4 regions of the Roseibium sp. M-1 genome follow, and region 3 is predicted to be linked to each of the others. Evidence: riboswitches for the same ligand, from Rfam matches in the RefSeq annotation. Region 3 holds a riboswitch; each other region holds the start of a gene.

Region 1 (3,863 bases), 1.3 Mb from region 3:
ACCTGGCTGTCGACACCGGTCCGCTCGATCTCATCCGCCGCGATTCCAATGTCATACCGGCCGTCCGCCACCCCGTTGCGGATCGCGGCCGACCAGGTGATGTGTAGCGTTATACGCACATCGGGATGCCGGGCACGAAAGGCCCGCACCGCCGCCGGGACAAGGGACACGCCCGCCGCCGAAAGGGAGGCCACCCGCAACGACCCGGTTCCGAAATCCCGGATGTTGGCCGCCGCCGCCCGCAGCCGGTCCATGCCGCGGAAATTCTGCTCGACCTCGCGAAAGAAAAGCCGGCCCTCAGGCGTGGGCACCAACCGGCCACGCACCCTGTCGAACAGGGGAAAACGCACCGCCTGCTCCAGCTCAGCGATCAGCCGGGAGACGGCAGGCTGGGTTACCCGCATCAGTTCCGCGGCCCGGACGGTTGAGCCGGAAATCATGACCGCATTGAAGGCCTCGAGCTGACGGTGCTGCATTATAAGATTTTCGCATAGACTGATAAGCCTCTATCAGTATTCCTGCGTCGACCGCCGTGCAATGTTTCCCCGACAGAAAAGGAGCCTGCGCATGCACGATGCAACCCTCACCGTCCATCATCCCGAGGTTTCGAAAGACGGATACACTTCCCTTGGCGTTTCGACGCATCGTGCGTCCGGGATCGTCTTCGACGATGCCGCTGACTACGCAAACCGCGAAAAGCGCGATCTGGACGGATATTCCTATGGCCTGCACGGCACGCCGACACACCGCGTGCTGGAGGCTCAGCTGAGTGCCTTGGAGGGCGGTGCGAAGACGGTGCTTTTGCCTTCGGGGCTGGCGGCGATATCCGTTGTCTTCCTCAGCGTGCTCCGGCCGGGCGACCACCTGCTCCTTCCCGAAACGGTCTACCCGCCCGCAACCGGCCTGTGCCGTGACCTTCTGGAACCCATGGGCATTTCCTGGTCCGTTTATCCACCCGGCATCGGCGCGGGGATCGAGGAGCACATCCGCCCGCAGACGCGCCTGATCTGGACCGAGTCACCCGGCTCGACGACGATGGAAGTGGAAGACATTCCCGCCATTGCGGCCGTGGCCCGCGCGCGCGGCATTCTGACCGGCATCGACAATACCTGGGCAACGCCGCTGCTCTTCAAACCGCTCGCACACGGCATCGATTTTTCGGCCCAGGCGCTGACCAAATACGCGGGAGGTCATTCCGATGTTCTGATGGGCGCCGTCACCGTTGCCGACCCGGATCTGCGCCGCCGGCTGCGCGACACGATGCGGATGCTGGGCATCGGGGTCGCACCGGATGCCGTGTCGCTTGTGCTGCGCGGGCTGGAAACGATGGCCCTGCGTCTGTCTCATGTGGGCCGCGTGGCGACCGGTCTCGCCACCGAGCTTTCAGGCCGGGGCATTGGCGAAGTTCTGTTTCCCGCGTTGCCGGACAGCCCGGGTCACGTGTTCTGGAAACGCGATTTCAGCGGATCAAGTGGCGTCTTCTCCGTGGTCCTCCCGGAGACGGCCAGACCGAAACTCGACGCCGCACTGAACGGGCTGGAAGTGTTCTCCATCGGCTCGTCCTGGGGCAGCACGCGCAGCCTGGTCGCCCCGATGAACGTCGCTGCGTCGCGCGTGCCCCCGCATCCCCGCAACAACAGCATCATCCTGCGGCTGAGCATCGGACTGGAGGACGAACGCGACCTGCGCAACGACCTGGATCGCTTCTTCGGCATGCTGGCCTGAGGGTCTGCCTATCTGCGGGGGTTCTCTTTCACTCCCGTCCTGAAGGTGAAAGAACGGGAATTGGCCCCGCCGATACGACATCGAGATATTTCGTTAAATGCCACGCCGGGTTGCCGTCTTGACCCGGGGGGAACCGGTAGCACCGAAAAGAGGGGCGCTCAGAAGACAAACGCCAAAATGCCCTACTGTGAATACTGCCAGTAACGCCAGGGCCGGCCGCATGTGTCTGCACTGCCTGTTTTCCTTATGCTGCCGTTGACTAGTCTTGAGGAATCCCGCACAAAGAGCCGTCGGTTTCCGAAAGGAATGAAAAGGGAATCCGGTGCACGGCGGAGGCTTGAGCACGTCGCAAACCCGGAGCTGTCCCCGCAACTGTAAGCGAAGAGCGCCCTCAAGCTGGCCACTGGACCGGAACGGATCTGGGAAGGCCGGGGAGCGTGTTGACCCACAAGCCAGGAGACCTGCCGGCGCTTGTTCAATCAAACCCGGGCGGGGTGTCCTGGAGGAGGGTCTCATGACTTGCACCCGAAGGTGTACCGATCCCGGCTACCTGGCCGGCCATGGGTCATACCCGTCTCCGTTTGCTTCGCCGCAACTGGAGCACGGGACACTTGCTCACGACCATTTCTTCAAATCTGTCCGGCCGAATTAAGGTTCCGGACCTTCGCCACGTTCGCCTGGCCATTGCGGCCGTCTTTGTGTTGGCCGGTGTGACCGGCGCTGCCCTGGCTGATCCAATCTCGGTGACCGACGAAACCGATGTCACCGTCACCTTCGAAAACCCGGTCAGCCGGATCGTCGCCTTCAATGCTTATAACGGCGAATTCGTCCGCGCGGTGGCCGGGGTCGAAACCCTTGTCGGTCTCGATGCTGATGGTCTCAAGGAACCGGGTTACTGGCCCGAGGACGGCTCGGTTGCTGTTACCGGGCAGACCCAGAGCGAACCGAACTATGAGGCAATCGTCGCGCTTGATCCGGACGTTGTCATTTTCCCGCGCAACGGCGCTTGAAGACCTTCTGCTATGGCCGGAAGTCATCGGATCGGCGCACTGGCTGGTTGTTGGAACGCCCACCGATGCCGTCGCCGCGATAAAGGACTGGGCCAAGGCCGGTGCCATCGACGGCTGCGTCGCCTTCCCGGGCGGCTCAACGAAAGTGGGGCGCCTGTTTCTGGAACAGGTCGTCCCGGCACTCAGCGACTTCGGCCGCTTCCGCAAGGACTATCGCGGCATAACATTCATCGATCACCCGAGTGATCGCTGACGGCGACGGCTTCACAAATTGCGGTCGGAACGATTGGCGGCTTTTGGGATCAAATTGCAAATTAGATAAACGACCGGATTGGAGCCCCCTTTTTGACCGTCCTGACACATGAAAGGAAACAGGCTCTCTTTTTCAAACAACGTTTGAACTCTCCCGTCTTTCGGTCTACATCCTCCAGACCAACCGAGGAGGGAGTATGGAGCCGGAACCGACACGCCAGCGCCTGTTGTTGAATGCGGAAAGACTGATGGCTGAAAAGGGTATTTCGGCCACTTCCGTGCGCGAGATCACGGACGCCTCGGAAGCCAATGTCGCCTCTGTGAACTATTACTTCGGCAGCAAGAGCGACCTGCTTCTGGAACTTCTGAAGAGCCGCTTTCAGCAACTGGATACCGAACTTCTGGGCCGCCTCGAAGCGGTCAAGAATGCAGGCAACGGCTCTCCTCCGAGCATCGAGGACCTCACCTGCGCCTATTTCGATGCCTTGGTCAATCTTGGCTTCAATCCGAAAACCGGACAGAGGGACCCGTTCATCTTTCTGATCCAGCGGGCTTCCTCTGAACAGGAGAGCGTCCTGGTCAAGGCGCAGGATTACAGTGCGCCCGGAATATCCAGACTGTTCGAGATGCTGGCCGCGACTGTGCCCGATCTCGACCGGAACACCCTGCATCCTAAGATGCTGATCGGCCTGATGTTCACGACATCTGTCGACGCCATGGAAGCAATGGCGGCGGGCGAAGACAATGGCGCACTGGTAAATGCCGTCCGTGCGTTCCTCGTCGCCGGGGTCAAGGCCTACCTGTCGAGCCTTGAAAGATCAATTGACGCCTGAGAACTGTTGAATTCCACGTCGGCATTTGGCATGACGGACCGGC
Region 2 (3,863 bases), 3.3 Mb from region 3:
AAGAGCCGGTCTCGGTCGCGTTTCAAGGCGAGGGCCGCGCAACCTTTCTTTTTTCCGGCGTTTCTTTTCCAGTCGATATCGATGATATCATCGCGACCGGCCGGGTGTTCCTCGATGCCGAGGACGGCTGGATCGAGGACGCCCGGCCCTGCGGGCGTCTCCGCTTCTGTCTGCGGGCGCGTATCCCGGCCCTGAAACCCGGACACGGCTGACGTTTATTCGGACCTGATCATCACCGACTTTTTCAGCACGTCACCGTCGATCGCCAGTGTGCTGTGATCGTTGGCGTTCAGCGTTACCTCGACCATGGCCGCGCCTTTCGGCAGGGCGGGCACGTGGAACCAGGGCCCGTAGACCCGGGCGACCTTCTCGCCGTTGACATAGATATGCGCGTGTCCTTCACCAGGGACATCCGCCAGTCCGGCATGAGCCGGTGCGAAGGTGAAGTTTTCCGTCAGTATGTGCAGGTTCCAGCCCGAGACCGGGTCCGGTTCCAGCGAGATGTCCAGCGTCGGGGCGTTGGGTCCCGCGGGCAGCGAGACCAGCATGTCGTGGTTATGGCCGCCTGCATGCGCCTTTGTGTGCTCGGCCGGTTGTCCGGCCGCAGGATCGTTGGGTGCCGGCATGACGTGGTTCGCGGCGTGGCCGGTGCTGTGGTCGTGCCCGTCAAAGGTGACGCCGTTGCCGGCTGCAACGACAAAACCGATGCCACCGCCGAAGATCAGGCCGATGGCAAAGAGAACTAGGGAGCGTTCCATGAGTTTTCCGTTATCACATTGAAAAACCGGGGGAACAGAGGTTCCTCCCGGTTCGTTTCAGTCCGGTGACAGGATCAGGCCGTCTGGGCCGCTTCCGCCCGGGCGCCCTCGCGCTGCCAGAAATAGGCAGCGAAACAGCCGAGCAGCATCCAGGCGGCCATGCCGACCCCAAGAGCCCGGCTGGCAAAAAGCGCACCGATTTCAGTGGGCACCGGCCCGGTGAAGGCATCCGGCTCAGGCGCGCCGACGACATGGGGTGTCAGCAGGAGAATGGCGGCCGCGCCGAAGGCGAGCCAGTTGCGGCCGAAGGCAATCAGCCAAAGGCCCGCACCGGTCGTCACCACCGTCGTCCACCACCAGACCTGCCGGATACCGACATCTGCGGCGGCAACCCCCGGCACTTCCGGCGGCAGCGAGAAAGCCGGCGCGAAGTGGAAGGTCAGGAAACCTGCGAGGCCCCAGATGAGGCCGCTGCGGGCTGTGATCTTCGCATCGCGCATTTCGGCAAGTGCCATTGCCGCCAGAAGCGCGAAGGCATAGCCGGTATAAGTCAGCATGGTGAAGATGACGCTGAGCCCGTCGCGAACGGCGTCGAAGCCGCCGAGATCCTGGTGCGCACTGACGGCGGCCGCGCCGAAATGCACCAGTTCGCCGGATTCATAAAGCTCGGCATGAAGCAGCACGGGCTGCACGAAGAAAAGCTGCAGAAGAGCCGCGATAAGCCCTGCTGCAGCGCCAGCGAACAGGCCGCTGGTCAGCAATCGTGTCAGCATCTTAGTGGCAGGGGAAGCCGGTCGCATGGCGCACGTCGTGTGCCGCGTCATGCAGGGCGCCGGCCTGCACGTGTCCGGTGATGGTGATGATGCCGAGGCCCAGGATCGCGGCGAAAGCCAGCGGCAGGATCTTGGAAACGGAGAGAGTGGCTTTTGAAGTCAGAGCAGTCATGTCGTGTCCTCGTTGCTGTCACACCCGACAGCCGGGGTTGGCCTTTGCCTGGCAGGTCTCCTGGCTCGCGGGTCGCAGCGCCTGACCGCCTTCCCTGCGTCTAACGCAAGTGGCATCGATGGTCGGCACTCTCCGCATACAGTCGCGGGGGCGGCTTCGGCACCCGGCGCCCGAGTTGGGTACGCCGTATCCGAATTCCCTGTTCGTTTCCCGGCACTTTGTGCCGCTGTGGAAAACCAAGCCTTTCCATAATGGCCTATTTGCTTTGCCTGCGAAAGGTCGATTCCGACAAATTCCGTTCCGAAGCGGTCTTGCCGGAAGACGGCACTGCAAATGGCCTTGCCCGCAACCCTCGATGAGGGGGCGCCGATGGCGGTGGACGCAGCCCCGAATTTTTTCCTTTAGGACTTTTCTCAAGGGCGGGCTGCGGGCATGATCCGCGCCATGTCGACGCAAAGCTCTTCCCCCGCCCTCACCGCTGACGACCACCTCATTCTGGTCGATGGTTCCACCTTCATCTTCCGCGCCTATCACGCGCTGCCGCCGCTCACCCGCAAGCCCGACGGGCTGCCGGTCGGCGCGGTCTCCGGCTTCTGCAACATGCTGTGGAAGCTGCTGCAGGAGGGCCTCACCCCGGAAGAAGGCGACGAGCCGACCCATTTCGCGGTGATCTTCGACCATTCGGGGCAGACATTCCGCAACGAGATCTATCCGCAATACAAGGCCCACCGGCCGGAACCGCCGGAAGATCTCGTGCCGCAATTCGGTCTGATCCGCGAGGCGACACGGGCCTTTTCCGTGCATTGCATCGAACAGGAAGGCTTCGAGGCCGACGACCTCATCGCGACCTATGCCGTCCAGGCGGCCGCTCAGGGCGCACGGGTCACCATCGTTTCGGGCGACAAGGACCTGATGCAGCTGATCGGGCCGAAGGTCGGCATGATCGACACCATGAAGAACAAGATCTTCGGTGAAGCTGAGGTTTTCGAAAAATTCGGCGTCGGCCCGGACAAGGTTATCGAGGTGCAGTCGCTGGCCGGCGACAGCGTCGACAACGTGCCGGGCGTGCCGGGCATCGGCCTCAAGACCGCCGCGCTTCTGATCAACGAATTCGGCGACCTGGAATCCCTGCTCGCCAATGCCGGTTCGATCAAGCAGAACAAGCGGCGCGAGAACCTGATCGAGTTCGCCGATCAGGCACGCATCTCGAAACAACTTGTAACCCTGAAGCAGGACGTGCCGGTCAAGGTACCGGTCGGCGACCTGTCGGTGACGGAGGTCGACGGGCCGAAGGCGGTCGGCTTCCTGAAGGCCATGGGCTTTTCGACGCTGACCAAGCGCGTTGCGGAAATGACCGGCGCGGAACTGACCAATGTCGAGGCGGCCGACTTCCAGGTGCCGGGCTGGGATACGCCCGACCACAAGGGCCGCATGGTGGAGCGCGGCGGCGACAGCGCCGGCTCGGAAGCTGCCAGGACGCCGGGCGATGCCGCGCCGGGGAACGACGGCCTGATGGTGCCGCAGACCGTGGCCGATGCCCGCGTCGAGGCCATGCGCGCGATCCCGGTCGATTCCGGCGCCTACGAGACGGTGACAAGCCTCGAGCGCCTGAAGGAATGGTGCGCGGCGGCCTATGAAAAGGGCTATGTCGCCTTCGACACCGAAACCACGTCCCTCGACGCCATGCAGGCCAATCTCGTCGGCCTGTCGCTGTCGACCGAGCCGGGCAAGGCCTGCTATGTGCCGCTTGCCCATGTTGACGGCGAGGGCGATCTGCTTGGTGGCGGCGGCCTGATCGAGGGCCAGATCCCGCTGAAGGATGCTATCGAAGTCCTGAAGCCGATGCTGGAGGACCGTTCGGTCCTGAAGATCGCGCAGAACCTCAAATACGACTGGCTGGTGATGACCCGCCACGGCGTCGACATCGCGCCTTACGACGACACGATGCTGCTGTCCTATACGGTCGATGCCGGCAAGGGCGGCAACGGCATGGACGAACTTTCCGAGCGCTGGCTCGGCCACAAGCCGATCCCCTTCAAGGAAGTCTGCGGCTCGGGCAAGTCGATGATCACCTTCGACAAGGTAGCGATCGACAAGGCAACCGCCTATGCCGCCGAGGATGCCGACGTTACCCTGCGCCTGTGGCTGATCCTGAAGCCG
Region 3 (3,863 bases):
ACAATGGAGATCCACTGATCTCCGTCAGCAACAGCGCTCAGATCGGCGGCACTTGGAACGTCAGTGAAATCGACCTGACCATCTTTGACGATAGCGAAACACCAACCGGCTATATTACGCCGGCCGTGAACAACTATCTGGCGCCGCCTGTTGCCACGCCGGTCTATGAAAAGGCTGATACGGCGGGCGCAAACAACATCACACTCAATTTCTTCAACACCAGCATGATGCTGGCGAACGAATCCGGGGAAACGAGCCCGTATGTGGCTTTAAAGGTCAAGTCCACCAAAGATGCCCATGCTCCGGACACGTTGATTGAGTTCAGTGGAGCTGGCGATAAATTCTGGGGCAACTGGACGATCGCCAGTGGCCCGACGGGATTTGTCGTGACAGCACCCACGGTGGCAGGGCCAACGCCTGGCAGCATGACCATCACCGGTCTGCCTTACTCGGAGGCAGGCTCATACTGGTTCCAGATTGTTGTCGGCACGGGGGACGCTCAAAAGACGTTTAACCTCTATGCCAGAATGGAAGAGGGGAGCAGCGGGCTGGAGTTTGTAAACCCGCTCAACGATGCCACGAACGTCCAGATCGACGGCTTGGCGCAGATCGCCGCTGCCGCGATCGACGGCTCGGTTGTCCCGACCTTCTCGGTCAATTTCCTGCATGGCACGACGTCAGCGATCGACCCGTCCCTTCTGACCTACAATCCCGACAATACGTTCCAGACAGCGCCGTCGACACCCATTGCCGGGCGACTCGAGGGGGGCACGAATTTTGTCGCCCTCGACGGGCAGGTAAACCTCAACACCAACACCATCACGACCTCGTTCGGGAGCGTCGCCTTCGGCTGGACGGGCCTCAACGTGACCGCGGCAGACTACAGCGACTGGCTGAAGGCTGAGACCAACAAGATCCAGGGCCTCAACTACGCCACGGTCGAAGTCAAACTGGGCGATGTCGTCATTCACCAGTTCTCGAACACGCAGGCCGACATCGACGGTCAATGGCAGACATCCGCTATGCAACTGGGCGACGGGACTTACACGGTCACGATGACGGAATATACCGAGGGCACGACGCTGGACAAACTCGTCAAGGCGGGTGTCACCAGCACGGTGCTGACTGTCGATGTGGATCTCCAGGAAGGCACGCTTGAACTCAAGGACGGCGGCAAGTGCCTGGGACTGACGGATTTCGGCATTGGACCCGACGACCAGGAATTCGGCAGTTGGATCTCCTTCAGCGTCTTGCAGGCGGCCGGCAACAGAGATGGCGACACCATCCTGCTCTATGTGAAGGATGCGGAAGGCGACTACGTTTCGAGAGAGGGTGTCGCAGGCTCGGACGTCTCGTTCGAGCAGTCGGTTCGAGGGTCGCTATCCTCAGTTCATGCCGACGATCTGAGCCTCCTTCTGGTCGGCAGCCAGACGGTTTACCTTGAGGCAGACCAGACCCTTTGTTTCGCGATCCTCTCCGGGAATGGTCAGATCAATCTCGATCCGGACATCCAGAACCTTTCGACCTCGGAAAACACGATCCTGGGCGTCGGCGAATTCCAGATCGTCGCCGAGGTCGAAAATGGGCTCTCCCTGCTGGAACTGCTCGCGTCCGCGCAACGCACCTTCAACCAGGAATTCATTTTCCTGGAACACGGCACCGAGGTGACGGTCAACCTCTCGGGCAGTTGCGGCAATACCAACCAGATCGGCTTTGTTCGCCTGTCACTGGATCCGGAAACGGGGGACCCGTCGAGCGTCGGCGGCGTCGACTACGGCAACACGGAGGAATTCCGGCAGTCCCTCCGGGACGAGGTCGACGGCGGTTTTCTGCTGGAAGGCGGCGGCGGTACGTTCGGCTTTGAGGATACCTGGGTGGTTGACGGCGAAGACGGCTTCTATGCCCCCGTTCTCTTCACCCAGACGGGCAACGTCTTCTTTATCGGCGATGCACACGACGGCGGTTATGAATATATCCGCACATTCGGCACAAACACATTTGGATTCGAAGACCTGTCGGCGTCCGAAAACTCCGATTTCGACTACAATGACATGGTTCTGAAGATCAGTTTGTCAGATGACGTGCTCTAACAGTGTTGTCAGTCCGCTTGCAGGGCTGCTGAGGGCAGCTTGAGGCTTTTCAAGACCAGGTTGCCGAAGATATTCCATGCAAATACGCACTCGGTGTACCCTATCGACAAACGCGTAACGTGCGCCTGGAGGACCCAGAGCTTCTACAACTCAATGATTTCTTGGATTTAGAAGAGAGTGGTGATGGCTCCCCAGGCCGGACTCGAACCAGCGACCCAGCGATTAACAGTCGCTTGCTCTACCAACTGAGCTACTGGGGATCACCACGCTCGGGGCCAGCGTGTTGCCGCCCCGTCGATGGAGATGCGTATATCAAAGGCTTGATCCGTTTGCCAAGCCCCTCAAGGCGTTTTTTTCTCCGCTCTGGCGTTTTTTTGGAGCCTATGTGGAAAACCCGATATTTTTCAGACCGATAGAGGTTAGAAACGGCCTGTAAAACGCTGCGTTTCCAGCACTTTGATACATCGAAACAGCTCAACCATCCGCAAAGCTTGCAAGGATGCGGCCGGATAATCAGGTGTTTGCGCGGGATCGGGCGCAGTGTGCTTGCCGAACGAGTGAAAAGAGCGGTGCTTGTGTGCGCCTCAAGATCCGGTTAGGAAGGTCCTGACGGTTCCGGAGAGGGCGTGTGCCCGGTCCGGATGAAACGGGAATCCGGTGCGGAGCTGATTGCTCCAGATCCGGAGCTGCCCCCGCAACTGTGAGCGGTGAGCGGCTGCACGAAAACCACTGGCTTGAAACGAGCCGGGAAGGGGTGCAGACGCGATGAACCGCAAGCCAGGAGACCGGCCGTCGCAGGAACAACCCTTGGGGACCGTCGGGTGGACGGCCGGGAGACGGATTTGACTGATCAACACGGCGCACGGACCGCCCTGGTCCTCGGCGGAGCCCGCTCCGGCAAGAGCCGGTTCGCCGAACGGCTCGTGGAAGAGACCGGTTTTCCGAAACTCTATGTCGCGACCGGCGCCGCCCATGACGCGGAAATGGGCAAGCGCATCGCCTTGCACAGGCAACAGCGTGGCGACACCTGGAAGACAATCGAGGAACAGACCGACCTTGCCGGCATTCTTGCCGCCGAAAGCCGTCCGGACCGGGCCATTCTCGTCGATTGCCTGACGCTCTGGCTCTCCAATCTTCTCTTTGCCAAAAGGGATCTTGCCGAAGAAACCGCGCAGCTCTGCGCGGCGGTGCCCAGGCTTGCCGGTCCTGTTGTTTTCGTCTCCAACGAGGTCGGCATGGGCATCGTGCCGGAGAACCGCCTCTCAAGGTCGTTCCGCGATGCGCAGGGCCGGCTCAATCAGGTTATGGCCGGGGTCTGCTCCAAAGTGGTGTTCGTTGCCGCCGGCCTGCCGATCCTTCTGAAACCCACCTCTCAACCGGATATCAGATTATGACTTCTTCTCAACAGTCGGGCCGGAAAATCCCGGCAACCATCGTCACCGGGTTTCTGGGCGCGGGCAAGACCACGCTGATCCGTAATCTCCTGACCAATGCCAACGGCAAGCGGATCGCGCTGATCGTCAACGAATTCGGCGACATGGGATTCGACGGTTCGCTGGTGAACGGCTGCGCCGATCCGGATTGCGCCGCCGAAGAAGTGGTCGAGCTGACCAACGGCTGCATCTGCTGCACTGTCGCCGACGATTTCCTGCCGACCATGGAAATGTTGCTCGCCCGCGACAACCCGCCGGAGCATATCGTCATCGAAACGTCTGGTCTCGCTTTGCCGCAGCCGCTGGTGCGCGCCTTTTCCTGGCCGAGTGTCAAACCGAA
Region 4 (3,863 bases), 620 kb from region 3:
GAGGTGGCTCCAGGCCGGGAAACGACCGAATTTCACTGTCACTACCATGAGGATGAATGTGTTTTCGTGCTGTCGGGACAGGCGGTCGCGGTCATAGGTGACGAGGAAATCGCGATCGGCACCGGCGACTTCATCGGTTACCGCAAGGGAGGCCTGGCGCATACTATCCGCAACAACGGCCAGGAAACACTGCGCTGCATTGTCGTTGGCGAGCGGCTCGTGCATGACGTCGCCGATTATCCGAAGCTCGGAAAGAGGATCCACCGTCACGCCGGCATGCCCTGGAGCCTGGTCGACCGGGAGAACATCAAGGAACTTGGTGGAAGCGTCGGCAAGAAATAGCGCGCCGTGCAGTCACCGGTCCTACTTAAGGTCGATCTGATTGTTGGCGTTCTTGAGCAGCAGTTTCGGCGGCGCCTTGTTGGCGGCTTTGATGTAAAGGGTCGCTGCGTTGGCGGAAATTTCTCTGATCGGCAGTTTGTCCGGATCTGCGCCCTTGAGCAGCATCCTGGCGGCCTGCCGTGTTGATGAAGGCCGTTCCGCATGTGAAGCTTGGTGAAACATGCAAGTTCGAGATCCCGCCTACAGCCTTCATAACGCGCTAACAAAAGCATCGGTAGCCGGATTTTCGAAGCTGGATGTATCTTCAGAACATGTGCAACGGCATGCCTCCCGTCTGAATCCGGCCGGCGTCATCGGTTCCGCCAGCGCTCGATTCCGAGCCGGATAGACGCCGTGGCGGCCACAAGCAAAAACTGCGTCAGGGCGACGCTTCCCGGAATATCCAGTTGTTGGAGCAGTGAACGGGGCAACAGGTTCGCGGCAACGAGAAGCGAGAAGCTTAGTGTGATTGCGACCCAGATCCACCGGACAGGCACGAACAGAACGATAAATGCGACGGCCAGGAAATACTCGGAAACAGACATGTCGATCTAGGTGAAAACGGCGCATCCGGAAAAGAACGAGATGTCCTTCCAGGAACCTGATGAAATCAATTCGTTTGAATTAGCCGGAACTTGCGACGGTGTCCACAGGTTGTAAAGATGCTACCCAATCGCGCCGACGACTTGGCGGGCAATTCTGCAGACGAAGACATTCCGCACCCGTGTACCTTCCGGGAAATGGCCAATCAGCATTTTGAGGCAAACCTCTTGCTCGATCCGTCCGGACCAATTGACAGCTCCTTCAATTTCAGTCACTCAAAAGGAGATGGTTCCCGATTCCACACGTTGGATCGGGATGAAAAGGGAACACGGTGCGGTTTGCCGACAAGCGCCAAATCCGTGACTGCCCCCGCAACTGTGAGCGGTGAGCGAACCTGAAAGCGCCACTGGGGAAACCCCGGGAAGGATCAGGCGAGCTTCGACCCGCAAGTCAGGAGACCTGCCATCGCATCTTCAACTTCAACCCGGGCGGGGTGTCCCGGAGGAGCGAGTGACATGGCTTATCGGCACCTGCTGACACAGACTGACATTCGGTTTTCCGCCACGCCGCGCAATCGCGGAGGGCGATATGAACCGGAAACGGACAAGCAATTCACAAGATCTCCATGAGCTTCCCACACGGGCAAGCAGTCTTTGCGACCGCGTGGTCAGGGCCATGCGCCCGAATGGCTGCCAGGTCCCGTTCGCCTCGACGACAGAGGGGAACGTGGTGACGCTGAATGAGCTTTCGCGCACCGGGGAGGGATCGATCAGTTCGTTCAGAAGAGCTTCCCATCCGCGACGGGGCCGAAAACCGGCTTTGCCGAAGGTTGTCGAGCGAGCCGATTCCATGCCGGAAGAAGGCAGACCATGACCTGCGGCCAGCACCGGATCGAGGTCTGCACCAGTTGCCGGCACAGAGGGACGCAGTGCCTGCCCGGATACCGGCTGCTACGGCGTCTTCAGGAAGCCATGTCGATGGCGTCTCCCTTCGTGGGCGATGGGTTCGAAATCTCCGGGACAGCCGGGCTCGCCGGTTGTTCACGGCCTTGCATCGCCGCGTTCCGGGCAACGGACAAGGCAATCTACCTGTTCGGGGACGTTGATCCGCAGGCGGATATCGATGCGCTCGTTGATTTTGCCGAAAGCAAGCGGTTGGCGGAAACGGATCGAAGCCGAAGCAAGGAAAAGGCTCAAAAGATGGGCGGGGTTCCACCTTTTCACTTTCCTGCAGCCGTGATCGTGACCGAGGCCGGCAAGGCTGCGCTGTCATGAGCGGTGCTGCGCTCTCGGTGCGGGAGGTAAGCTGGAAGCCGGGCAGAAGCGAACCGGTGCTCCATCCTCTGAGCTTCGATCTGGGGCCGGGACAGGTGCTCGGGATTGCCGGTGCCAACGGGGCCGGCAAGTCCACCCTGCTGCGCCTGCTTTACCGCTTCCACCGTCCGGCGAGCGGTGCCGTTCTTCTCGACGGCGCCGATATCTGGCGGCAATCGCCGCGCGCGGTTGCCCGCAAGGTCGCTGCCGTCCTGCAGGAGCAACCGACGGATTTCGCCCTCAGTGTCAGGGAAATCGTGGTGCTCGGCCGGCGGCCGCACGGTTCCGGCTTTGCCTCGGGCGGCAAACGGGATGCGGAAATAGTTGCGGATGCTCTGGAGCGCATGGACCTGCTGCCCTACGCAGCCCGCGCCTTTGGAACGCTTTCCGGTGGCGAACGTCAGCGCGTGATGGTCGCACGTGCCCTTGCGCAGGAACCGCAGCTCCTGATCCTGGACGAGCCGACCAACCATCTCGACATTCGCCATCAACTGGAGATCGTGGCCCTGATCGCCAGTCTCGACATCACGGTGGTCGCCAGCCTGCACGACCTCAACCTCGCGGCCGGCGTCTGCGACCGGCTGCTGCTGCTCCACAAGGGCAGGAGCGTTGCCTATGGGGCGCCGGACAGGGTTTTGTCGCCGGCCCATATCGAACACGCCTACGGGGTGCGCGTGCAAAGGGAACTCCTTGCCGCGAGCGAACGCCCTCATCTGACTTTCCATCTTTGATCCTGGAGAAATGCCATGAAACAGTTAGCCCTCGGCCTTGCCGCGGTTCTTTATGCCGGGACCTCCTTTGCGCAGGTTACCGTGAAGAGCTGCGACCGGGATGTCACCTTCGACAGCGTCCCGGCGGCCGCCATATCGAACGACGTCAATCTGACTGAGATGATGCTGGTCCTCGGACTGCGCGACCGGATGGCCGGATATACCGGCATTTCCGGCTGGAAGACGCTGGACGAGCAGATGCGCTCCGGTGTGGCCGAACTGCCGGAGCTGTCGTCGAAATATCCTTCGAAAGAGGTTCTGATCGGTGCCGACGCGGATTTTTATTTCGCAGGCTGGAACTACGGCATGAAGGTTGGCGGCGAAGTGACGCCGGAGACGCTGGAGCCCTTCGGCATCAAGGTCTACGAACTAACCGAAAGCTGCATTCATATCGGCAGCAAGGCCAAGGCCTCGCTTGACGATATGTATAACGACCTCTTGAACCTCGGCCGTATCTTCGCTGTGGAGGACACAGCCTATGATCTGGTCGGGTCCTACAAACTGGAGCTTGATCGTATCCGCAGTTCACTTCCCGGCAATGAAGCGCCACTCAAGGTGTTCGTCTATGACAGCGGGGAGGACAAGCCGTTCACGGCAGGCCGCTACGCCATGCCGACAGCGCTGATCGAGGCCGCCGGCGGCGTCAACGTGCTGGAGGATCTTGAAAAGAGCTGGGCGACGACTGACTGGGAAACCGTTGTCGAGCGCAATCCGGACGTGGTCGTGATCGTCAATTATGGTGAGGTGACAGCGGACCAGAAACGCGCGTTCATGCGCGATAACCCGGCGCTGGCCGGGATCGAAGCCGTCAAGAACGATCGCTTCGTCGTGCTCGAGTATGTCGAGGCGACGCCGG

What was found. Region 3 has a riboswitch for cobalamin ahead of cobU (bifunctional adenosylcobinamide kinase/adenosylcobinamide-phosphate guanylyltransferase). Riboswitches for the same ligand answer to the same signal wherever they lie in the genome.
Region 1: linked by a shared signal. The riboswitch ahead of ACX3M4_RS27185 (hypothetical protein) and the one ahead of cobU (bifunctional adenosylcobinamide kinase/adenosylcobinamide-phosphate guanylyltransferase) in region 3 are both predicted to bind cobalamin.
Region 2: linked by a shared signal. The riboswitch ahead of ACX3M4_RS18095 (CbtB domain-containing protein) and the one ahead of cobU (bifunctional adenosylcobinamide kinase/adenosylcobinamide-phosphate guanylyltransferase) in region 3 are both predicted to bind cobalamin.
Region 4: linked by a shared signal. The riboswitch ahead of ACX3M4_RS00600 (DUF1636 family protein) and the one ahead of cobU (bifunctional adenosylcobinamide kinase/adenosylcobinamide-phosphate guanylyltransferase) in region 3 are both predicted to bind cobalamin.

Annotation. Positions count from the first base shown of each region.
Region 1 covers NZ_CM137257.1:6,041,059-6,044,921, reverse strand. The annotation lists gene ACX3M4_RS27195 (LysR substrate-binding domain-containing protein) at 1-476, opposite strand, end outside; gene ACX3M4_RS27190 (trans-sulfuration enzyme family protein) at 568-1,725, shown strand; cobalamin riboswitch at 2,000-2,208, shown strand; gene ACX3M4_RS27185 (hypothetical protein) at 2,337-2,735, shown strand; gene ACX3M4_RS27180 (hypothetical protein) at 2,707-2,988, shown strand; gene ACX3M4_RS27175 (TetR family transcriptional regulator) at 3,185-3,820, shown strand.
Region 2 covers NZ_CM137257.1:4,004,873-4,008,735, reverse strand. The annotation lists gene ACX3M4_RS18110 (DUF1636 family protein) at 1-212, shown strand, start outside; gene ACX3M4_RS18105 (hypothetical protein) at 216-758, opposite strand; gene ACX3M4_RS18100 (CbtA family protein) at 833-1,558, opposite strand; gene ACX3M4_RS18095 (CbtB domain-containing protein) at 1,533-1,703, opposite strand; cobalamin riboswitch at 1,737-1,959, opposite strand; gene polA (DNA polymerase I) at 2,136-3,863, shown strand, end outside.
Region 3 covers NZ_CM137257.1:741,105-744,967, forward strand. The annotation lists gene ACX3M4_RS03420 (hypothetical protein) at 1-2,090, shown strand, start outside; tRNA gene ACX3M4_RS03425 (tRNA-Asn) at 2,275-2,350, opposite strand; cobalamin riboswitch at 2,686-2,898, shown strand; gene cobU (bifunctional adenosylcobinamide kinase/adenosylcobinamide-phosphate guanylyltransferase) at 2,933-3,484, shown strand; gene cobW (cobalamin biosynthesis protein CobW) at 3,481-3,863, shown strand, end outside.
Region 4 covers NZ_CM137257.1:119,504-123,366, forward strand. The annotation lists gene ACX3M4_RS00585 (cupin domain-containing protein) at 1-342, shown strand, start outside; gene ACX3M4_RS00590 (hypothetical protein) at 364-564, opposite strand; gene ACX3M4_RS00595 (hypothetical protein) at 693-926, opposite strand; cobalamin riboswitch at 1,194-1,405, shown strand; gene ACX3M4_RS00600 (DUF1636 family protein) at 1,794-2,198, shown strand; gene ACX3M4_RS00605 (ABC transporter ATP-binding protein) at 2,195-2,968, shown strand; gene ACX3M4_RS00610 (ABC transporter substrate-binding protein) at 2,984-3,863, shown strand, end outside.